DNA from 3 places in the Alicyclobacillus hesperidum subsp. aegles genome. Region 2 is predicted to be linked to each of the others. Evidence: riboswitches for the same ligand, from Rfam matches in the RefSeq annotation. Region 2 holds a riboswitch; each other region holds the start of a gene.
What was found. Region 2 has a riboswitch for cyclic di-GMP ahead of QMF38_RS10960 (hypothetical protein). Riboswitches for the same ligand answer to the same signal wherever they lie in the genome.

Region 1 (4,538 bases), on a different contig from region 2:
GCCCGTGCCAAAGTCGTCAAAATAGATGGCGACCCCAGCTTTGCGAAACGCCTGAATGGTGTCGATCACGGTCGGATCGTTAGGCATCACAGACGTCTCGGTGATTTCGAATTCGATGGCCGACGTAGGAACGCCCCACTCATCCAGGATGGATAAGACGGTTTGTACAACATCTTTTGCTTGAAACTGTTTCACTGCGACATTGACCGAAATTTTGATGGGTGGATAACCCCTGTTTTGCCATGCGCGAAGCTGTTGGCATGCTGTACGGATCACCCAATAGCCGAGATCGACAATATACCCTGTTTCCTCCGCGATGGGGATAAACTCTACAGGTGACACCAATCCCCAGACAGGGTGTTCCCAACGGATCAGTGCTTCGGCAGCAACAATGCGTCCGCTTTGTGCGTCCACCCGGGGCTGATAATATAGACGAAATGCGTCATTTGCCAGGGCATCACGCAAGTCGTTCGCGAGAACAAACTGTTTGTATGTATCGGTGTGAAGTTGAGTTGAGTAGGTCTGCACGCTATTCTCACTTGCATCGTTTGCACGGTGTAAAGCCACACCGGCACGTTGCACCAAGGTCGCAATGTCATCTCCGTCGTTCGGGCAGAAGCTCATACCGATGTCTGCGTCAAGGTAGATGGTGTGTCCCGCAGACGCAAACGGCTCTTCAAACGCGCGGAGCAGTTCGTTCGCCAAAGCGAACATCGTCTGCGTGCCGCGCTCTTGTTGCCGGACCATGATAGCGAATTCATGATCCCCGATGCGCGCGCAGATGTTGTCTTTGGGCAACCGGAAGCGAATGCGCTCCGCCGCGAGACGAATGACGACATCACCCACCGCATGGCCTAGATTCTCGATGATGCGGTCGAATTGCTGTATGCGCAGAACCATCACAGTAAGCGGGTGATTCGGATCCGATTGGCTGATCCATACAGTTGACTCATGGAAGAATGCCTTCCGATTCAGCAGCCCCGTCAGTTCGTCATGTCGCTCAAGAAACTCGATCTGTTGTCGCACCGATCGCGCTTCCGTGACGTCGCGAAAACGAACGACAACGTGCGATTGACCACCTGGGCTTACCCACGTAAATAGAGATGCGAGACAGTGTCTGTATTCTCCGGAACGGTGTTGGAAACGAAGTTCCATGTTGAAGGCATCTGACACGGAGTTGCCAACTCGCTGGCATGCCATCTCAAACTCCTTGCGATCCGCAGGATGCACAAGCATGGGCGCAGATAACTGACGCGTTTCAGATGGATCCATGCCCAGGACCTCTTGAACTGCCGCGTTCGCGTATAATACGTGATACTGTCGATCCAACAACATAAAAACATCGGTAGCGTGTTCGATGAACGGGCGCAGGCGCGCTTCGCATGCCAGCGAACGTTCCATGCTATCGGCTACACCAGACACGGGCGTATACATGGCCAGCAAACCTTTGACGAGGCCATTCTCGTCATAGAGTGGCCCCAAGGCAACGGATACCTTCCTAAGCGATCCGTCTTTATGCAAACGGATTGTGTCGAGCCAGATGGTACCACCCGTTTTCACGATGGTTTGATACAGCTCATGTGTCGCGGATTCCAGGCTCGTGGGTAGGTATGGAACGTGTTGAAAGAGCAACTCGTCTTCAGACCATCCAAAGAGCTGTTCCGTCCACTGATTGATATGGATGATTCCCAACTCGTGATCAAGAGCAACAGCGGCCTGCGGCTGATTGAGCAACCGGCGGTCATGCGCCAAAAACAGGCTTGTTACCGGGGTATCAAGCAGCGTTGTCACGTCGCGGATGGTGCCTTCCAGTCCTGACATCCGGCCATGGTCGTCATACGTGCAACTTGCGGTGTATTGTACAAATTTAATTTGAGTACCAACTTGGATTCGGTAGGTGAAACTGCGTCCGACGCGCTTACCGGAACACAGCATGCGCCAACAGTGCAAAACCAGATCGCGATCTTCCGGCACGATTGCTTCAATGAACCGATCCGGACGCGTGGGTTTCCCATGAGTTTGAAGGCCATAGATTTGATCCATCTCGGGCGAGCAGTAAACCTCATTTTCCTTTAATTTGTATCGCCATGGGCCGAGCATAGGGACATCCCATTCACCTCCATTTTGCTCCGCTTTGCCTCTGAACCGCGAGTACTTCATCATGTTTGTCCCACCCTGTGTCCACAAATGAAAAGGGACAACCGTGACGGCGGTTGTCCCAAACCGAACCACGGCAGCTGGCTGGCATGACTGTCTACACCTGACAGTGTTAGCCCCTATAGCTTTGCGTCCTCTCCGTTTCCGGAGGGTTGCCTTTTTCGTGCTTTTTCTACATCAAACGACAAAGTGATTATTTCGACAAAATCGTGAATAGTCCTTCCGGTTTCGGACAAAAAGTTGCATAAAGTAGGAGACAAATGAAAAGGCATGGCTCGGAGCCATGCCGCATTGGAGGCGAGTCAAATTTAACCTTTCACGGAACCAGCGAGCAGCCCGCGAATGAAATAGCGTCCCAGCAGGATATAGACAATCAAGGTGGGAAGTGCCGTGAGTACGGCGCCTGCCATCTGCACGTTCCACTGAACGACGTCGCTGCCGGATAAGTTTTGCAAGGCAACCGTCACAGGTTGATGCGGTGGCGAAGTTAGGGATACGGCGAACAGGAATTCGTTCCATATGCTTGTGAACTGCCAGATCCCTGTGACCACAAAGCCTGGGATGGCAAGTGGTAACATGATACGCATGAAGACGCCCCAGTAGCCATTTCCATCGATTTGGGCAGACTCGATCAGGTCGTCTGGAATACCGGCGTAAAAGTTGCGAAAAATGAGTGTCGTGATTGGCAATCCGTAAATCGTATTGGTCAGAATGAGACCCGGAATCGTGTTGTACAAATGGATAGCCTGAATGAACTTGAGCAATGGAATTAAGATGCTCTGGTATGGGATAAACATACCAAACAATATGATTGGAAAAACAATATTGGAACCTGGAAACTTCCATTTTGAAAGTGCATAGCCATTAAACGCACCGATGACAGATGATAGAATCGTGGCCACGATGGCCAGATAAAAGCTGTTACCGAGGTTCGGGCCTAACTGTGCCCATGCCGCCGAGTAACTGGCTAACGAGAAATGGTGGGGCAATGCCCACATATGCGCGATATCGACTTCGCTATTTGGCTTAAAGCTGGTTGTCAATAAGACGTAAATAGGGACCAGGAAGATCAGAGAAAAGAAAACTAACAATGTGTATGTTGCACTTTGTCCAACCCGGCGCATTACCATAGTTATTGCCCTTCCTTCCGCAGGCTGTTCCAGAGGTACGGAATCACAAAAATCATCATGAGGACAAACATGACAATCGCGATTGCAGAACCCTGTGCATACTGGTTGGCCTGGAATGTCGTGGTGAACATGTCTAGCGACGGTAGATCTGTGACATATCCGTTGCCGGGGCCTGTCATGGCATAGACCAGATCGAACGTTTTCATCGAGCTTTGCACAAGGATGATGACGACGGTCACTGTGACCGGGCGCAACTGGGGAAACACAATTCGCCAGAACGTCTTCCATCCATTTGCTCCGTCGACATGCGCTGCTTCCTTAATTTCCTCCGGGACAGCGCGCAGGCCTGAGAGGTATAAAGCCATTGCAAAACCTGACATCTGCCAAACACTCGCGATGAGAACGGCAATCATGGCGATGGGAAGTCCAAATTGAATTTGTCCAACGTGGAAACTTGGTACGATGCGCGTGCTGGTATACCAAGCCGGCGGATGGCTTGCGCCCAACGCCTCGAAAATCAAATTGACACCTGTTTTCGGGTTTAACAGCCATTGCCACACAACACCCGTGACGATGAACGACAGGGCCATGGGGAACAAAAAGATGTTCCGGAATATGTTTTCGCCTTTGATTTTTTGATCAACCAAGACGGCGAGAAATAGACCAACGATCATGCATGCCAGAATGAAAAACACGGTAAAGAAAAGCAAGTTGCGAAGGTCAGATTGAAAGCGATAATCCTGGAACAAGATTTGGTAATTTTTAAAGCCCCACAGTTGATAGTCTGGGAGGATTGAGTTCCATTTTGTAAAGGATACATATCCTGTCCAGCCTAAAAAGCCATAGACAAAGATGAGCACCGCCGCGAGAGACGGTACGAGCGTTAAAAACGACCACATCTTATCCCAGCTGAATCGTCTCTTTTTGTGATGTGCGACCGATGGCCGTGCAATGGCCGCAGACTGTGATGTAAGCACGGGTGTTTTCTCCATTCCTTGATCCCCCTTTAGGGCAGTGGTCAAGTACATACCGTACTTGACCACAGTAGAAGCCCCATACGCCTGATTACGAAAGCGGATTTTCCTCAGCCGCCGTGTTCAAAGCGCTGACAAATTCGTTGACGTTCTTGGTGCTGATAAGCATCGTGACTGCTTGGGTAGCCGCCGTTTCAAAGGCTGGATTTGCAGCTTCACCGTTTGCCAAGCTCGGTACGAGGCTATCCTTCTTAAAGTCGCTCATCGCTTCCTTGCT
Region 2 (4,538 bases):
ATTTACCGGATGCCGGATCCGTCGCCGCAATCCCCTGTAAACGCTGAACGACTGTTCCGTTAACGGCTATCGCGGCGTTACCTGCACTCTCGGTATCCGGACTTGTGTCGACCGGAACCGAGCTTGGCACGGTCACATTCCAAACGCCTTGCTTCCATGTGTTTGCAAATCCCAACTGTTGCAACACGTTCATCACATACCAAAGCGGCATGTAGACAACGCCATTTTGAGAAAACGTATAAGGCTTTATCGGTGTTGGCTCCCCATTTAACACGATGGCCCGTTGTTCCATCACCGGGGTTGGGCGTACAACCGACGCGTGTGTCACTGGCGCGGCGACGCTCACCGCGCACACCGCAAACGCCGCGGCTTTTAAGATCCACGCCTTACGATCCGCCATGAATACCCACCCCCGCAATGAAACTTGCCGTCGTGTCATACGCAATGCGCTCACGGCCATGCGACCGCTCGGACGTCAACAGCAGCTTCGAGCCATCGTAGTACGCGTGCGACGCCTGATTCGTGCCATAGCCATCCGCGCTCAACTGAGCAAGCGAGCTGTCGTACACGGCCTGATGAGCCGCATCGATCCCTGTCAACTCCACCTCTACGCCAAGTCCGAGCTCTGAGGCAGTCTCGGTCGCGTTTGTCATGCGCGCGAGATCTGCCTGCTGGCCTTGCTCGACATAATTCGGTTGAATCCAAGCCGCCGTAAAGCCAAGTGACTGCCAATGCCATATGCCGCCAGCGCCATAGTATGGAATCCAGAACAAGGGAAGCGCATATGCCTTGGCTAAAGACGACGCATATTGGATATACCGCGCTTCCCCAGGCATGGTTTGGCGGTACTGTTCCTCATTCCAATAGAGTCCAACCAGTTTCAGGTTTTTGAAGTCCGCCTTCTTCCAATCGGTTAATAATCGATTGACATACCATGTCTCCGCTGCTTCGCGGCTTTGTAATCCGTTCGGATCGCCAGACGTACCGCCAAATTGCACATCCTGCCCACCGATGTCTCCGAAATCGATATTTCCGTATGCGAAATACGGCAGCGATAGGACGACTTTTTCTTGATATCCCGGGCGATGCAACGCCTGGTTGACGATGCCAACAGCTTCGTTCAAAGCACTTAATTGCTTGCCAGTTGCAAACAGATCCTGAAGGTAGTTGGACAAGCCTTGCTCTGTATCCTTGACCGATCCGTACGGAAGAAACAGCATGGTGTCAAACAGCGGCTTGGTCATCTGCCCACTCTCTGTGACATACGCAAGCATGGGTTCGAAATCTTGAACGGACCACGTGCCTTGACTGCCGTTTGCCCCTGTTTGCACGAGCAACATGTTGCGAATCCCCGCGGCATTGGAGGCCGAGGGCAGCAGTGGGCCGAGTGGTTTCCCGGATGTGGACGTTACTTTCGCCAACGTACTGGCGGCAAGCCCGCGCGCTGTCGTCGATCCTTGCACGTCAAAGCCATTGACAAACACCCATACGTCGACCGGAATAATCAGCCGGACGGCCGAAGCCTCAATTCCGGCCGCACTCGACCACGCGAACGTCTGGGTCATCACATTTTGGTCACTTTGCGGCACCGCAGAAGGACGCTGCCCTGCCGTGTACCACTGGCCGTTTTGCTCGAATTGAAACGCGACATAACTGGGGAAGTAGACACCGAGCGAGAAGTTTTGTAGAGCCTGAATTTGAATAGACTGCACGTCGACAGGAGATTTAAACGTCAGCGTGATGGTTCGACTCCCCTGGTGACTGAACCCACGCCACGCCGCCGTTTGGGTCACATCGCCCTGGTACGGCTTTTCCTCCTGAGCGAAAGTGGAATCCGGTACACCACTTACTGCAATGGATAGAGCGCCCTGCGACGTCAAATCCGTCATGTTGGTGCTGGCATTTGCGCTACCGAATCCCGCCGCCCCTGTCGCATTGCCTGTCCCGGCGGCTGCCAAGGCGATGTCCGGCGGATCGAGCGAGACGGCAGCTAGCGCACAGAGAGCCACGCCCGCCGCCGCCCACATCTTGCGGTTACTGAACAACCAATACACCTTCCTCATCACGGCAAAGTTGCCAATATCGCTTCGACGGCGAACGACAATTTAGACAACGATACTTTTCGAAAGTCAAGAGTGATTTCTAAGGGCATGCCGCTAAATTTCCACCACACCAGCATTGGATTTCCAATCCATCAAAAAATCCTTGACAACATGAACATCTCGTCCATATAATGTGAATAAGTCATCTGCAATCATCATATACTGTGAGCGTGGACACGAAGATCCTAAGTCGGTAAAGTGGGCACATAGACTTAGGGGAGTGAGTTGTGCAACCGGCCACCCGATATCTCATCTGGGTGGTTTTTCTGTTGTCCGCGTTACTCGTTGCACGCCTTGGTATCCGACATCGATGTTTTCTAGAGCAACGGGTGGCCAAACTGGGGTCAAAGGGTTAGACAGAAAGCAGGAGACAAGATAGTCTCCGGAACAAACAGTACACAAAACCAACCGATTCAGGGATGGATACTCGCAGAGAGATCCATCCCTGATGTCGTTTATACCCCAATTGACTTCATGTATGCATTTGTATACAATGAGTCTGCAAGTCGAATACGTTTGTATACAAAGGAGTGTGTTGGTATGCGACACATTGACAGGGATGCACACGGCCATCACGGTTCACATGGCAGGCACCACAAACATGGCAAAGGCCCACACAGCCACGCTGGGCACGGCAGCGGCCCGCAAACGTTTCGCCGCGGGCGAGCACTGGCCTTCTTGGAAACGCTCAATGTGCGGCGCTCGACGCTGATGCAGCAGTTGGAACAACCAGAGCTAACATCGATTCATCCCGTGATCGCAGGCGAACTCAAGGCGATTGAAATGATGCGCGACGAGTTTATAGCTATGTTTGACCTCCACGACACACGCGAAGACACCGACAGCTACGAAGCGCCACAAACCAGGCATACCCCTCCGACCCAGACACCGGAACCTGTCGAGCAAGACGACCACACTGAACCAGATGCATGAAGCAACGTAAGCGGGAGTACGGCTCCACACGCTGCACGTCAACATGGTTGCTCCCGCCTATCGTCGCCGCTTTTGCGAACTCGGGATCCCCATCTGCTCGCGATATTTTGCAACCGTGCGGCGCGACAGGACAATGCCCTGTTGCGCCATGCACTTTGCGATCTCGGCATCCGACAGCGGCTTTCGGGTATCTTCCCTAGCTACCAGCGAACGGAGCACATGCTGTACCGCTTCTGCAGAAAGGCCGGATGTGGCCAATTGGGCCGGGAAAAATGCGTCCATCGCCCACACCCCGTACGGCGTCTTCATGCTCTTGTTGCGAAGCGCGCGGCTCACGGTGGACTCGTGGATATCCAACTCTTGCGCCACCTCGCGCAGCGTGAGTGGACGCATATGTCCCGGGCCGCATTGGAAAAACGGCTGTTGCCGCGCAACAATGACTTCCGCCACCCGTAACATCGTCATGCGCCGCGTTTCGATAGCTTTGGCCATCCGCTCGATGGCTCGCAGACGTGCGCCCAGGAAAGCGCGCACCTCCGCGCCACCGGATGCAAAGAGTGATCGGTAAGATGGCGAGACCCAGAGGCGGGGCTCGGCACTTTCCTGCACGCGAACGACAAACGTTTCGCCAGCGCGTTCGACGATGACATCTGGCGGCGCCAAGGCGAACGGCTCCCTGTCCCAAGCCGCACCCGGGCGCGGCGTTAGCCGCCGAAACTGCGCTAACACTTCATAGATGTCATCCAATGACGCATTACAGTTCCGTGCAACGACGCGCAATTTCCCCTGCGCAAGTTCGGTCAGATGCGGAAGGAGCTTGCGAGCCAAGGCGCGATACGGCGGATCGATGCGTTCCAGTTGCAAGAGCAGGCACTCCTCGACATTGCGCGCCCCCACCCCCAAAGGCTCACAACTCTGTAGCGCAACTAAGGCCCTCTCGACTTCCTCCGTAGAAACGTCGAGGCGAACGGCCGTTACGTCCAGTGGATCGGTGAAATATCCGCGCTCATCCAGGCTGTGCGCAAGTTGCTCGGCAACGCGCAGCGTGCTTGGCGCGAGTGACAGCGTGCGCAACTGCCGACAAATCTCGTCTGCAAGCGAGGGACGTTCCGCTATTTGCTGGATCAGATCAGCACGCCCTGGCGTCGCGGCGCCTAATCCGACAAACCCGCTTGCAGTCATGGCCCACGGCCACTCCCATTCCAAGCAGGGATTGTCTTGCGCCATCTCTTCCAGCATGTCAACAAGTTCAGTGGACGAAGCCTGTAAGACAGCCAGTGCCTGACGCATATCGGCGGTCATGACAAGCCTCTGACTCTGCTCCATGTCACCGCGAAACGCCATATTCATGCCTATCACTCCGTCATCGTTTGCTGATTCACCGAAACCTGGCTGCGCCGGCGATAGAAAAGATAATAACTGAGTAGAACGATGACAATGATGGGAACACCAGCGTAAATGGCCATACGCTGCCCTGGAATGAAGAGAAGGCTAACTGCAATG
Region 3 (4,538 bases), 220 kb from region 2:
ACTACGAGGTGCTCGGTATCCCGTCCTCCGCGTCGGCAAGTGAGATTAAAGCTGCTTATCGACGCGCGGCGAAGACTTGGCATCCCGATGTACACCCGGATCGCGCATTTGCTGAACGCCAATTTCGAAAGATTGCGCAGGCATTCTCCACATTGAGTGATCCACGCATGCGCGAACAATATGACCTGTCACTGACCGCATCCACGGGTGCAACAAACGCTCCGTCTGACGGCAGCAGAGTTAAAGATACAAAGGCGAGATCGACGCCCCACAAACCCAAAGAGCACCGCAAGCAGACGCGAACCGAGGGCAAAACGCAGGCGAACGATAGCGCTAAGCCACAGGGCCCCATCTGGCGACGCTATAACTGGGGCACCGCGCAGATGCCATCGCCGACACAGCGGAATTGGCTTGGCTATGCGCTTGCCGGAGTCGGTGCGTTTACGACATTGACCATTAGTGGCGCGATATTTACAGGCTTGTTTGGATCGAAATTGGCGCTCGTGATACTATTGGGACTCGCCATGGTTGGGGCACTTCAACTTCTCTATCTGTTGACGAAGCTTGGTGTCGATTCCGAAGCCTAACCTGGCTCTTCACACCGACCGGAAGGGAGCATCCCTCATGCGAGAAAGCGGCAATACCATCCTGATCACTGGCGGCGCCTCGGGCATCGGCCTAGCGTTTGCCGAGCGCTTTTTGGAAGCCGGAAATCAAATTATCATTTGTGGACGCCGCGCTGACAAGCTAGAGGAAGCAAAGGCGAAATTCCCTGCACTCCACACGCGTGTCTGCGACGTCGGCAACGAACACGACCGCGTCGAGCTGTGCGACTTACTTCTCCGCGAATTCCCGAACCTGAATGTCCTCGTCAACAACGCCGGCATTCAGCAGTGGGTCAACGTGCAGCGCACGGAGGAGGAATGGGCGCACTTCCATCAAGAAATCGCCATTAACTTCGATGCACCCATTCATCTTACCCTGCGCCTGCTCCCACACTTACTCAAACAACCACATGCAGCTATCATCAATGTGTCGTCCGGTTTGGCCTTGGCGCCTGCAACGTGGGCTCCCATCTATAGTGCGACTAAGGCGGCACTCCACTCGTTCACACAGAGCCTGCGGTTGCAACTGGAAGGCACCAAGGTGGACGTTATTGAAATCTTGCCTCCAGCCGTCAATACCGATCTCGGTGGTCCCGGACTCCACACATTTGGCGCGCCCCTCAACGAGTTCGCCGATGGCGTCTTTGCGTCACTCCGACGCGGCGAGATCGAAATCGGCTATGGTGATTCCGAACGGCGATTGCACGCCTCGCGCGAGGATTTGGCAGAGGCGGCACGACAAATGTGGCTGGGTTTCCGCAAGCGAAATCCAGAGTTTTAAGCGGGTCACCCGTCAAGTCCGTTCGCACCCGCGGCGGATGATTGAGTTCAGACTGCGGAAGGCGGCTGCGGCGGATAGGCCACAAAGCCCTGCAAATGGCCGCAGCCTATTCGCGCCGCAAGGCATCTCACTGCTCCCGCTGTTTGATCACAACGGCAACGCCAATCTCCGCAAGATTCGACACCGCACGCGCCACGGCGAGAAGATTAGGTACAAGCGCCAATGCACTCACGTCTGCCTCTGCGCAAGATGGATTCGATACTGCTGTCCCCCATGCTCTTTTGCGGAATACATGGCCATGTCCGCGTACCTCTGTAACGTGTCGACGTCCGAGCTGTGGTCCGGGCAAATGGCCGCGCCAATGCTACAACCAATGGTCAAAAGCTCGCCGCCGACGCATAGTGGCTCTTGGAATCGAGCTAGACAGCGTTCCGCCTGCTCTCGTACGTCGCACTCCCCTGTCACCGGATCGATCACGATGGTAAATTCGTCGCCACCCATGCGGTATACGGTGGCCCCATCCGCCGTAGCTTCCCGCAAGCGGGCCGCGATGGCCTTTAGTGTCTCGTCACCAAAGTGATGGCCAAACGTGTCATTCACATTTTTAAACCCGTCGAAGTCAAGCAACATCACAGCGAGCTTGGTCTGTCCTTCCAACGCCTTCGTGACGCTATCTGCAAGGTCCAGCTCAAACCGCTGTCGATTTGGCAGACCGGTCAACAAGTCGGTATACGCCATCTTGAATAACTCACGTTGGTGTTCTTTGCGCTCTGTGATGTCAATGGTTAACCCCTCGACGAAGACGGGCCTTCCGCAATCGTCATAGCGCGGATATAAACTGTTGGCAACCCAGCGCACCTCGCCATCCTTGCGAATAATGCGGTACTCCGTGCGGATGGGGCCCGGCCCGTTCAATGGTACATAGGCGAGTTCGGTGTCGTCTGGATGAACCACCTCTAGCCAAAGCATCGGGTTTTGGCGGAATTCTTCATGAGTGTACCCATAAATCTTTTCGCCGCCCTTGGATCCATAAACGACCCTATGGTTTTGAATGTCGTGCGCAAACAGACAAACATCGACCGTGTCCAAGATTCGCTCAATCGTGGTTTTGGCTTGCTCCAGTTGAGCAGAGAGCTCGGTTGTTCGAAAGTCCTCCGTTGCAAACGCGAGCACACCTTGGTATTGACCGGCTTCGTCATATTGCGCATAAGCCCAAACGACAACATCGATGGTCTGGCCTGATTTGGTCTGGCGTTTCACGAGTCTTCCATTGACGGATCCATGCCGGCGTACGTGGTGAACGAGTTGTCTAGCCTGTTCCCGCTCATCGTCAGGCACAAAGGGTACCTCGCGGCCGATGACTTCGTCCTCAAGCCACCCGAATATGCGTTCGGCAGGCGGCGACCACACGGTGACTCTGCCCTGTGGATCGACACCGTAAACGGCGATGGGAGCCTGCCTAGACAGCCAGGCAAAGGGATCGCGAGAGGAAAGGCCACTTGAATGCACATTGGATGATCGCCTTGGACTTTGGTTCACACAACTTCCCCATCCCATCCTAAAAAATAAAAAATCCCTAGCAACGGTGCCGCAGGGATTTGGGTGCAACTCGGCCATCATGGGCAGCATCTGCCTGTAGACCCGTAGCTTTGCGCCCACACCTTTCGATGTGTTTGCCGACTGGTTATCTGATCGATTGTGTTTAATCATATTGTACATCGTCGACAAGGAGGATACTAGGGGGCATGCGTAAGGGGCGCGGCTCTTTGCGTACACCCCATCTTACCGTTACGCTCGCTTGGCCTGCGCGCAAACATGCTCACTGCCCTCCAACTGGTGCGCCGCTCGCCATGTCATGAGTTCCCCTTTGACGATTCCCATCGTTGTACGCACAAAGACAACTGTAAAACACACCCACAAGATGGCAAGCTGGACGACCCCCGCTATCGCATAAAACGAATGTCCCATAAGGTGGTCAAGGGCATAGGTTCCACTCGTAAAACTGCCAATCGGAAATACGTAGCTCCACCAGCCAAGGTGAAACGGCAGTCCATCTCCGCGACGAGTCACGTGCAAAAGCGTATGCATTGTCGATATGAGAATCCACCAAACGCCAATGCCCCACATGGCCATCGCAAACACCTCGGCAAATGCATGCAAGGCGTTTGCATACGCCCCAAACAGATGACTTGCCTGAATAGGCAAGCCGCACATCGTCCCCATCGACATGCCAATAGGCCCAATTTCCACCCATAGGCTCGGTGCCTCCTGGCCACTCAAACGGCGATGATATACCAAACGCGCATAGACCAAGGTGCTCATCAGAATAAATAGAAAGAAGGTCACGCCGAACATGGCAACGATAACAGCCAACATGGCAAACTGCACTGCGCTTCCACCCACGTATGGAAGGAGATTGGTTCCAGTAGCCGCCGCAACAATCGGTGGCACCAACGGAATGAGCCATGAGGCTACCGTCTCTTCGCGTTCGACGCGATGTTCGGCAAACAAAAGGTATGGAACAACAATGACCGTGAACAGCGACGCCAATGTGCCAGCCAGCCAGATACCGATGCTGATGTGAATTGCTAGTAAACGTGGCAAGAGGTGGGTTCCAATCAAAAAGTAATCGTTCCCTACCACGTTTAATCCCATGGCGAATGCACCATAAAAAAGCGCTCTCCCAGGTTTACGGAAGTCGTCCACCGCAGTTTCCGTTGCGAGCACCCAGCGCAAGAGCCACATGACAAATGCAGATATAAACACCACGTTCAACGCCGCAAACAGAGTGACGCCCACCACATGTTGCAACGGGATGGTTATGGGTGACGTGTATGTCAGAGCAGCAACAATGCCAATGCCCATTACCGTTGTGAACCAATTTAACCCGAATTGTCGAACGACGCGCATACAGGTCTACCCCCTTCTGTGCTAATCGTCTTTATGGTATGTCTTGTTAACGATTAGGTAAAATACATAATGTCAATATAGGTGATAAGGAATTCATTATCTTTATGTCACAAGGGGGGCATTGCGTGGATTGGCAACTTCGCGTGTTTGTCACCGTCGTGGAAGAACAAAGTTTCACACATGCCGCAAAGAAATTGCACATTAGCCAACCGGCCATCAGCCAACACATTCAAGCGCTCGAA

Region 1: it holds a riboswitch for cyclic di-GMP, as region 2 does, so the genes downstream of both, QMF38_RS07275 (EAL domain-containing protein) here and QMF38_RS10960 (hypothetical protein) in region 2, are expected to answer to the same signal.
Region 3: it holds a riboswitch for cyclic di-GMP, as region 2 does, so the genes downstream of both, QMF38_RS09970 (diguanylate cyclase domain-containing protein) here and QMF38_RS10960 (hypothetical protein) in region 2, are expected to answer to the same signal.

Annotation. Positions count from the first base shown of each region.
Region 1 is NZ_BSBJ01000009.1:39,293-43,830, forward strand. It holds gene QMF38_RS07275 (EAL domain-containing protein) at 1-2,163, opposite strand, end outside; cyclic di-GMP riboswitch class I at 2,230-2,324, opposite strand; gene QMF38_RS07280 (carbohydrate ABC transporter permease) at 2,466-3,287, opposite strand; gene QMF38_RS07285 (carbohydrate ABC transporter permease) at 3,290-4,279, opposite strand; gene QMF38_RS07290 (ABC transporter substrate-binding protein) at 4,353-4,538, opposite strand, start outside.
Region 2 is NZ_BSBJ01000049.1:265,575-270,112, reverse strand. It holds gene QMF38_RS10970 (hypothetical protein) at 1-400, opposite strand, end outside; gene QMF38_RS10965 (DUF4855 domain-containing protein) at 387-2,045, opposite strand; cyclic di-GMP riboswitch class II at 2,266-2,349, shown strand; gene QMF38_RS10960 (hypothetical protein) at 2,643-3,035, shown strand; gene rpoN (RNA polymerase factor sigma-54) at 3,093-4,385, opposite strand; gene QMF38_RS10950 (amino acid permease) at 4,391-4,538, opposite strand, start outside.
Region 3 is NZ_BSBJ01000049.1:44,845-49,382, reverse strand. It holds gene QMF38_RS09980 (J domain-containing protein) at 1-587, shown strand, start outside; gene QMF38_RS09975 (SDR family oxidoreductase) at 625-1,386, shown strand; gene QMF38_RS09970 (diguanylate cyclase domain-containing protein) at 1,615-2,925, opposite strand; cyclic di-GMP riboswitch class I at 2,987-3,074, opposite strand; gene QMF38_RS09965 (TDT family transporter) at 3,175-4,296, opposite strand; gene QMF38_RS09960 (LysR family transcriptional regulator) at 4,422-4,538, shown strand, end outside.